Regions from separate parts of the Achromobacter sp. GQ309 genome, predicted to be linked through region 2. Evidence: riboswitches for the same ligand, from Rfam matches in the RefSeq annotation. Region 2 holds a riboswitch; the other holds the start of a gene.
The links. A riboswitch is a leader RNA that binds a small molecule or an ion and turns the genes downstream of it on or off. The one in region 2 is predicted to bind thiamine pyrophosphate.
Positions count from the first base shown of each region.

Region 1 (4,840 bases), on a different contig from region 2:
TTTCGTCGTTGGGCGGGCGGTTCAGGTCGACCACGTAACGCGAATAGCGCGCGCCCAGCACGGACGCGCCCAACGCCTGGGCGAACTGGTACAGGGTGTCCAGATGCCAGTCGGTGTCGCCGGATTGCAGGGCAACGTCCGTCATGTGCGGACGCTGCGCGTCGGGAATCTGGCTGCCGAGGTGGGGAATGGAGATCAGCAGCGGGGCGGTGCCGCGGCTGAATTGGAAGAGGTCGGTCAAGAGGAAACTCCGGGTGGCAATGGCAATGCGCCGCGGCAGAGCCGCAGGCAACGGGCGCTTGTATGCTAGGCAGCACGGCCCGCTGCGGGAATTGCATCAGTTTAATGGATGCTGATGATTAGCCGCGCCGATGCTCATGGCGATGGCCGCGGCGTGGTCACGGTGAGGGGCGTTCTGGGTCGCGCTGGTCAGCCGCGGCTCGTGGACCGAGCTGCGGGGCCGCGTGAGGTAGAGTAGACGGCGCGCACACTCTAGCGAGCGGACATGATTGATGAACTGATTCAACTGGGCAAGCTCGTCAGCCTGGGTCTGGCGCTGATGCTGCCGCTGGCCAATCCGCTGACGTCCATGACGCTGCTGCTGTCGCTTGGCCAGCAGATACCGTTCAAGGAACGGCAGAAGCAGGTGACCCAGGCGGCGTTCTACGTGGTCGGGATCATGCTGGTGACCTACTACGCCGGCGCGCTGCTGATGCACACCTTCGGCATTTCCATCCCCGGCCTGCGCATTGCGGGCGGACTGATCGTGGTCAGCATCGGCTTCAGCATGCTGTTTCCGTCGGACCAGCCGCGCGCCCTGGAGGCCGAGGCCGCGGCCGACGCGCAGGAGCGCCAGAGCCCCAACATCGCATTCGTGCCCCTTGCGCTGCCCGGCACGGCGGGACCCGGCACGATCGCCATGATCATCAGTGGCGCGTCGTCGGTCGATTCGGCCATTGCACCGGACTATGCGCGTTGGGTGGTGGGCGTGGCCCCGGTCATCGTGTTTGCGCTGCTGGGGCTCTTGTTCTGGGTCTGCCTGCATTTCGCGGGTCGCATCGTCGCCGTCATCGGCAAGAGCGGTGTCGAGGCGATCTCACGCGTGATGGGATTCCTGCTGGTCTGCATGGGCGTGCAGTTCGTCATCAACGGCGTGTTGGAGATCGTGGAGAAGTTTCCCAACGTGTAGCGGGCATAGGGTCAGGCGTTCCGTCCATGCATGCCTGCGCTGCGCCGGGCAGTTCATAAAGTCACGCGGATTTTGATTTCACCCCGTTTCGTGAAGCTTGTAGAAACATAATCTACGCTACATTACATTTTTGATTTTTCGCCGTGGGCAGTCATGCTTGCCCGCGACGGCAGTTTTTGTATGTGCAACATCATTGAAGACAAGATCAGGCAGTGCGCGGTAGCCCGCGAATCCATCGTGGTCGGCGCGCCGAAGTGCCGATCAAGCTCCTGCGGTACGGCCGCCGCAATCTGCAAGCGTGCGTCATGATGGCCTGGCTACCCTTGATCGTGTTGGGGCTGGTGGTCAGCGGCGTAGTCACCGCCTTGATGCGCGAGCCGGGCGTTCACCTTTACGACTGGATCGCCACCCGTGCTCGCCGGCCGCAACCGGCTGCCCGGCCGCGTGTCCCCGAAACCGAACGCGAACCATTGACCCAGACAAGCTGATCGCCACGCGTATCGGTCCGGCGTCTGCCCTCTCAGCGGCCCGGTCGTTCCAGGCCCAGATGTCCGCGCAGCGTGGCGTGTTCGTAGTCCTTACGGAACAGCCCGCGCTGTTGCAGCACCGGCACCACCTGCTCCACAAAGTCGTCGATGCCGCCCGGCAGTGACGGGGGCATCAGGTTGAAGCCGTCGGCGCCTTCGTTCCTGAACCAATGTTCCATCCGGTCCGCGATCTGCTCCGGTGTGCCCACCATCGTGCAGTGCCCGCCGCCCGCGGCCAGCCGGCCGAGCAACTGGCGCACGGTGGGCTGCTCGGTTTCGATGATGCGCAGGATGGTGCCGTAACGGCCTTTGGGGCCGGTGAACTCGGACAGCGGGGGCAGGGGCGGCACGGGCGCGTCCAGTTCCCAGCCCGAACAATCCTGCAGGACGAACGTGCCAAGTTGGCGCAATGAGGCGTCCGCGGGCAGGAGTTCGTCCAATTCGCGCTGCTTGGCGCGGGCCTCGGCTTCGGTCGAGCCGACATAGGTCACGAGGCCCGGCATGATGGGCACGAACGCGTCGCGGCCAGCGGCCCGGACACGTTGCTTGATGTCGCGGTAATAGGACTGCGCGGCGGGCAAGTCGTAGGCCACGGCATAGATGGCTTCCGCGCGGCGCGCCGCCAGATCGCGGCCCTGATCCGAGGCGCCCGCCTGGAACAGCACCGGATGCCCCTGCGGCGGTCGCGGCACGGTAAGCGGGCCGTCCACCAGAAAGTGTTCGCCATGGTGATCTATCTTGTGCAGGCGGTCCGGCACGCCGAAGTGGCCGTTGCGGTCGATGACCAGCGCGTCGTCGTCCCACGAGTCGAACAGCCTCAGCGCAACGTCGACAAATTCCTCGGCGCGCGCGTAGCGCCAGTCGTGGCCGGGCATGGCTTCGTAACCGTGATTGCGCGCCTCGGCATCGAACATCGAGGTCACCACGTTCCAGCCCATGCGGCCGCCGGAAATGTGATCCAGCGAGGCCACCATGCGCGCCGCATGAAAGGGCGTGAAGAACGTGCTGGACACCGTGCTGATCAGGCCGATGCGGGTGGTGGCGCGGGCGATCGCGGCCATCGTGGTGAGCGGTTCAAGATACCAGCGTGGCCCGTCGCCGATGTTGTCCATCGACTGGCCGTCGGCAAAGAAAATGGCGTCGAGCTTGCCGCGCTCGGCCGTGCGGGCCAGGCTTTCGTAGTAGCTGATGTCGCCCAGCCGCTCGGCCGCCGAGTCCGGGTGGCGCCAGGCCGCGCGATGGTGGCCGCAGCCGAAAATGAACAGGTTCAGGTGCATCATGGCGATCAGCTCGTCGATTGCTTCATCAGTTGCGTCATCAATTGCGTCATTGATTGCCGCGTCCGGCACGCCCGCGGGTGCCGCAAGCGGGCGAACTTAGCATAAAACGGCGGGCGGGCGCCGTTGCGGTCGGCGGGGCTTGCGCGGCCGCGGCGCCTGCCCGGCATACCCGGCCCAACGTTTCTCACGCCGCGCGTTGACATCGCCGCGCTGCTCTCCTAACCTTGCGGCAATTCCTGGGGGAGCCCTGTACGGGCTGAGATTCCGCGTCTATGCGGTAACCCTTTGAACCTGATCCGGGTAATGCCGGCGAAGGGAAGGACTCCGCAAGTCTCTCGCGCGCCCTCCCTGATTCCATTCATCTCGCGGCCTCCCTGACGGCGGGCCGCCGCGTTACGCGTCCGGCCTCAGGCCGCCCGCGGGAGGACCGACCTTCATGTTGACCCAAACCACCGCCCTGGTATGGCTGCTGCTGTTCTCGGGCGGCTTCGCCGTGGCCAGCGTGCTGTACACCCGGCGCAAGCGCGGCACCCTGGAAGACTACATCGTCGCGCGCAACAGCCAGGGGTCGTTTGGCACGATCCTGACGCTGATGGCGTCCACGCTGGGCGCATGGATTCTCTTTTCGCCGGCGCAGGCCGCAACCTGGGGCGGGCTGGCCGCCGTGATCGGCTACGCGCTCGGGTCGATGTCGCCGCGCCTGGTCATGATTCCGCTGGGCCGGCGCATGCGCGAACTGATTCCGCACGGCCACACGCTGACCGAGTTCCTGATGGCGCGCTACGGCCGGCCCATGTACGGCCTGGCGCTCTTCATCATGCTGTTCTACCTGTTCATCGCACTGTCGGCCGAGGTCACGGCGATTGCCAAGCTGGTCGCGATGCTGGCGCCCGTGCCCCTGTGGGCCACCGCGGCCATCGTGATGGGGACGACTTTGCTCTACACGACCTACGGCGGCCTGCGCTCGTCCATCTTTACCGATCAGGTGCAGATGATGATCATCGTGCCGCTGCTGGTGGTGCTGTGCGTGGTCGGCTGGCAGGCGGCTGGCGGCGCATTGCCGACCATCGAAGCGCTGCAGGCCAAGGCCCCGCAACTGCTGGACCTGACCGATCCGGTGGGCGTGAAGGCCGGGCTGACCTTCTTTGTCGCGATCCTGCTGACCGGCATCTTCCACCAGGGCAACTGGCAACGCATCTACGCCGCCCGCGACACCCGCACGATGCGCAACGGCTTTCTGCTGGGCGGCGTGCTGGTGGCGCCTTTCATCTTTTTGATGGGCCTGTTCGGCCTGGCGTTTGTCGGGTTGGCGCCCGAGGGCGACAGCTCGATCGCGCTGTTCAGCGTCATCATGCCGCACGCCCCGGCGTGGTTCGTCATTGCCCTGATTCCGCTGGGCCTGTCCCTGGTCATGAGCACCGCCGACACCGCCATCAGCGCGGTGTCCAGCATCATTGCGGTCGACCTGCGCCGCCTGATGCCCAACGCCGGCGGCGCCACCATGAAGCGCCTGGCGCGGTGGCTGGTGCTGCTGATGGCGATCCCCGTGATGATCGTGGCGTCGCAAGGCTACAGCGTGCTGTACCTGTTCCTGCTGGCCGACCTGCTGTGCTCGGCCGCCGCCTTCCCGGTGTTTTACGGGCTTTTCAGCCGCAAGCACGATGGATTCACGGCGACCACGGCCACCATCACGGGGCTGATCGCCGGCCTTTTCTTCTTCCCCGCGCCGGGGGATAAGCCGACCTTCCTGCTGGAATCGTTCCTGCTGGCGGCGTTTGTGCCGGTGGTAACGACCGTGCTGATCCGGCGGGTGATGCGCGGACGGAAGGAGTTTGATTTCTCGA
Region 1 is NZ_JCAXDP010000002.1:873,506-878,345, reverse strand. It holds gene hutG (N-formylglutamate deformylase) at 1-241, opposite strand, end outside; gene AC6CIE_RS09320 (MarC family NAAT transporter) at 506-1,189, shown strand; gene AC6CIE_RS09315 (hypothetical protein) at 1,444-1,677, shown strand; gene AC6CIE_RS09310 (LLM class flavin-dependent oxidoreductase) at 1,710-2,996, opposite strand; TPP riboswitch at 3,225-3,331, shown strand; gene AC6CIE_RS09305 (sodium:solute symporter family protein) at 3,433-4,840, shown strand, end outside.
Region 1: it holds a riboswitch for thiamine pyrophosphate, as region 2 does, so the genes downstream of both, AC6CIE_RS09305 (sodium:solute symporter family protein) here and thiM (hydroxyethylthiazole kinase) in region 2, are expected to answer to the same signal.

Region 2 (4,840 bases):
AACGTGCGGCGCGCCGGCACGCCCCACCCCGCAAGCAGGCAATACAACAGCGCAACCAACGCGGCCACCGCCCCGCCGGCGATGCGGGCCGGCATGCGCTCCGCCATTCCCACTCCGCGCCAGCGCAGACGTCGCCACAGCGCCGACGCGAGCAGACCGCCAATGCCCGCAATCGATGTCACATGCATGCCGCTGATCGACACAAGATGCGTGATGCCGCTGCGGTTGAATATCCGCCAGTCGTCGCGCGACACACCAGCCTGATCGCCAATTGCCAACGCAATCAGCACCGGCGCATAACGATGCGCGCCCAGCGCCGCACGCATGCCTTCGCGCACGTGATGCCGCGCACGTTCAATTGCGATGCCGGGCGACGCCCAAGGCCGGTCGTCCAGCAACACAGGCTGTCCACGCACGGTGCCGGTTGCCCGCACGCCGCTGGCAAACATGCGCCCTTCCGTGTCGGGTCCGGCCGGGTTGAGCAGGCCATGTGGTCTGCGCAGCACCAGCGCCATCCGCCAGACCTGCCCCGGCAGCACCTGCGGCACACGTTGGTTGGCGCCGGCGCCCGCCTGCCAGGTGACCTGGATCCGATTCGGGATGCCCGATCGTGCCGGCTCAGCCAGTTCGGCCAGAAAGCGCTGACGCTGCGCGTCGCCGTCCGGCAACGCCACCACGCGCAAGACTAGACGCGACACCTCGTTTTGGTGAACCTCCGCCAGCGCATCGTCAAGGCGATGCTGTGCTTGCAGCGCGGCATTCAGCACGCCCGCCAACAACCCCGCCATCACCGCTGCCCCGGTCGCCGCGAGGGGACGCGTTGCCCCCGACGTGAACCAGAGCGCCCCTGCACAACCGCATGCGAGGATCCACAGCGCGTACGCCGGCGGCAGGGTAGGCAGAATCTGCACCCACGCAGCGCCCGCCACGAATGCGAGACAAAATGATCGCCCGTTGATGTCGGCCTCCCGAAAGCTCACAGCCTAGGGGGACAGAAACGCAGCTGATCGCGCAGTGAACGCGTTTGTCCACCCCGGCTGACCGCAAGGCCTGCGCCGAGACCCTTACCCCGCTGATTGATCCGCAACCCCACCCAGGCACGCCACTTGCTGAGTCTCCAATTCCCAGGCGGCCTGCGCCGCCTGTTCCTTCCAAACCAAGGAGACCAACATGGCTGAACATGTAATCAAGGTGCTGAACAATCTGATCGAGACGTCGAAGAACGGCGAAAAGGGCTTTGCCGCGGCCGCTGAAGACGCCAAGGCGCCCGAGATGCAGGAGCTGTTCCGCAACCGTTCGCGCGACTGCGCGGCCGGCGCCACGGAGTTGCAAACCCTGGTGACGCAACTGGGCGGCGAGCCCGAGGACAGCGGCACGGTGGCCGGCGCCATGCATCGTGGCTGGACGAACATCAAGGCGGCGGTATCCAGCCGCACCGACCTGACGCTGCTCGAGGAATGCGAGAAAGGCGAGGACGTGGCCAAGGCGGACTACGAAAAGGCGCTTAAAGAAACGCTGCCTGACAACGTGCGCGCTGTTGTCGAACGCCAATATCAGGGCGTGCTGCGCAACCACGACCAGATCCGCGATCTGCGCAATCGTTTCCGCGCCGCGACGTAAGCACCTCAAGCTGCAATACGCGTTGTATTGAAACCGCCCGCCCGTCGCACCCTGCGCCGGGCGGGCGTTGTATTGCATGGCTTCGGCTGCGTAAGCATGCCGGACTAATAATGCGCCGGCGCATGACGCGCATTTTCTTCAATGCGACCGCAAACCCTAGTCACGCTGGCCACACGCGACCTGACGATTCCGGATGGGCCGACTGCTGCCGAACAAGGCTATCCGAAGCGCCGACGCGGACCTGCGCCTTCACCGCATCAGCTCGGCATAAACCTGCTTGAACAACGCAAAACGATCCTTCAGACCCACCAGCCCGCCATTGATCCGCCGTGTGATCCTGGCGAAATCCTCCAGGTCATCGTCATGCGTACGGTCGTCCGCCAACTCATTCAGCCCGCGAGACTGCCAATACCACCCGGCGCTCAGCGCAGCCCATCTCGGATCGGACAGTAACTCGGGCGTTTCAAGCAAATTGACACCCATGGCGTCGCCGGCCGAGTCGTAATTGCTGCGCCCCGTCAGCTGGATGATGCCCCTGCCCCGATACCGGAAGCCGTCGTTGCTTTGCGCATCGCCATTGCCCATCCGGTTCGCATACACCAGATTCGCCAGTCCTTGCGGATTGTTCACATACGGCATGGCCGACGCCTCATCGGGAAATCGCTTTGGCCACACCTTGGTCAACCGCGCGGCAGTTGAGTAATTGAGGTTTTCCTCGATCCGGTTGTACTGGCCCGACTCATACCCCGTTTGCGCCAGAAAGCTGGCGATGCGATCCGGCGTTTCGATTTCGTATTTCTGAAATGCGGGAGCCAATGCGTCGGCCCACGCAGCGGGGGCTTTGCAGTTGGGAAAGATGCGTTGGAGTTGTTCTGCACTCAGCATGGCGGTCACCTGCTTGCATAGGGAGTCATGGCGCCCCGCCGATATCGTCGCGTGTGCGTTCATCACGGCGATCAGAGGCGGGTCAATGATTGTGAACCAGGCGTAGCACCCGCCAATACCTCAAATTGAGTATGCAAAGCGATCCGGCACGAATTGGCCGCTTGACACCTCCCCGGTTCCGCCGGGAACATACGCCATCCACCCGGGGAGCTTCGCCAAGAAGCTGAGAATCCGTTGGTCTGCCATTGCCATGGCAGACGATGCACGGCGACCCGTCGAACCTGATCCAGATAACGCTGGCGTAGGGATGGTGCGTGTGCCTCCGCATGCGCGTCCCACGCCCCGAGACCGCCCGGCATGACGCATCCCGACCTGCATTCCCTCGCCCACCAGTCTCAGGACCTGCTCGCCGCCGTCCGCCGCGACGCGCCGCTGGTGCAGTGCCTGACCAATTTCGTCTCCATGAACTACGCGGCCAATGCGGTGCTCGCCATCGGCGCATCGCCCGCGATGGTGCACGCCGAAGAAGAGGCGCCCGAGTTCGCCCGTTTCGCCGGCGCGGTGGTCATCAACATCGGCACGCTGTCTTCGCCTTGGCTGCGCAGCATGCTGTTGACCGCGCAAGCCGCGGCAGAAGCCGGCACCCCCTGGGTCCTGGATCCCGTGGCGCATCACGCCACCGCCTTTCGCCGCGATGCCATCCAACAACTGCTGGACCTTGAACCCGCCATCATCCGGGGCAACGCATCCGAGATCATCGCCTTGGCCGGCGGCCACAGCGCCGGCAAGGGCGTGGACGCCCGCGACGCCGTGGCGCAGGCCGAGCAGTCAGCCTACGACATCGCCGCGCGCCGCAAGACCGTGGTGGCGGTCACCGGCGAAGTCGATTACGTCACGGACGGCACGCGCGCGGTGCGCATTGCGGGCGGTTCGCCGCTGATGCCCCGCGTGACGGCCACCGGCTGCGCGCTCAGCGCCGTGGTCGGGGCCTTTGCCGCCGTATCGAAGGACGATCCCTATGTGGCGGCGGTGGCCGCCCTGTCGTGCTTTGGCATCGCGGGCGACCGCGCCGCGGTGCACGCCGACGGGCCGGGTTCTTTCGCCTGGCGGTTCCTGGATGCGCTGGCGGCGCTGGACGCGGATTGCCTGACTCGCGAATCCCCGCTTCGTTGATTTGACCCCGTGCATGTCACGGGTAGGTCACACACCGTCCCCAAAATTCCTCCCTTCAACACGGAGGAAAGACGGTGAAGCCAAACCTACGCAAGATCTTTGCAGTGACCGCCAGCTTTGCGCTGGTGGCCGGCCTGTCCGCCTGCGGCGGCGATGACGATGACGACGACACCACCGCGCCCGAGACCCCGCCGCAGGCCAGCGTGCCCCAAGGCACGACGCTGGACCTCGCGATCCTGGGCACGACCGACCTGCACGCCAATGTGCTGGGTTACGACTACTACAAGCTTGCCGAAGACAAGAGCTACGGCATGGACCGCACGGCCACGCTGATCGCCAACGCGCGCAAGCAGTATCCGAACACGCTGCTGCTGGACAACGGCGACACGGTGCAGGGCACGGCGCTGTCGGACTACCAGGCGCTGGTGTCGCCGGTGCAGTGTTCCGACATGATCGCGATCTACAAGCAGATGAAGCTGCTGTCGTACGACGCGGCCACGATGGGCAATCACGAGTTCAACTACGGCCTGCCCTATTTATCGCAGATCACCAATGTGGACTTCGGTCTGGCCGGCATCACCAAGGGCACGGCGCAGACCAACCCCGCGGGCGCCAAGGATTGCGCGGCGCCGGCGTTCCCGTTCGTGTCGGCCAACGTCGTCTCGGCGGCCTCCAAGCAGCCGATCTTCAAGCCTTATGTGCTGCTTGAAAAGACCTTCACCGCCACCGACAGCGCGGGCAAGTCCATCGACGTGCCGATCAAGGTGGGCGTGATCGGCTTCGCCCCGCCGCCGATCATGCAGTGGGACAAGGCGAATCTGGAAGGCCACGTGGAAGTCACGGGCTGGAAGGAGACCGCGGCGCGCTACGTGCCGGAAATGAAGGCTGCGGGCGCGGACCTGGTGGTGGCGCTGGCGCACGGCGGCATCGACCTGGCCACGCCCTACAGCCCGGACATGGAAAACGGCGCGGGCTATCTGAGCCAGGTGCCCGGCATCGACGCGCTCATCACGGGCCACCAGCATCTGCTGTTCCCCGACACGAACGAGAAATCGCAGTTCGCGGGGCAACCCGGTGTCGAGCTGGCAAAGGGCCTGATCAATGGCGTGCCGACCGTGCAGGCCGGCCAGTGGGGCAACAACCTCGGCCAGATCACGCTGAA
Region 2 is NZ_JCAXDP010000001.1:736,139-740,978, reverse strand. It holds gene AC6CIE_RS03475 (DNA internalization-related competence protein ComEC/Rec2) at 1-980, opposite strand, end outside; gene AC6CIE_RS03470 (PA2169 family four-helix-bundle protein) at 1,171-1,620, shown strand; gene AC6CIE_RS03465 (glycoside hydrolase family 19 protein) at 1,870-2,505, opposite strand; TPP riboswitch at 2,699-2,831, shown strand; gene thiM (hydroxyethylthiazole kinase) at 2,863-3,678, shown strand; gene AC6CIE_RS03455 (5'-nucleotidase C-terminal domain-containing protein) at 3,753-4,840, shown strand, end outside.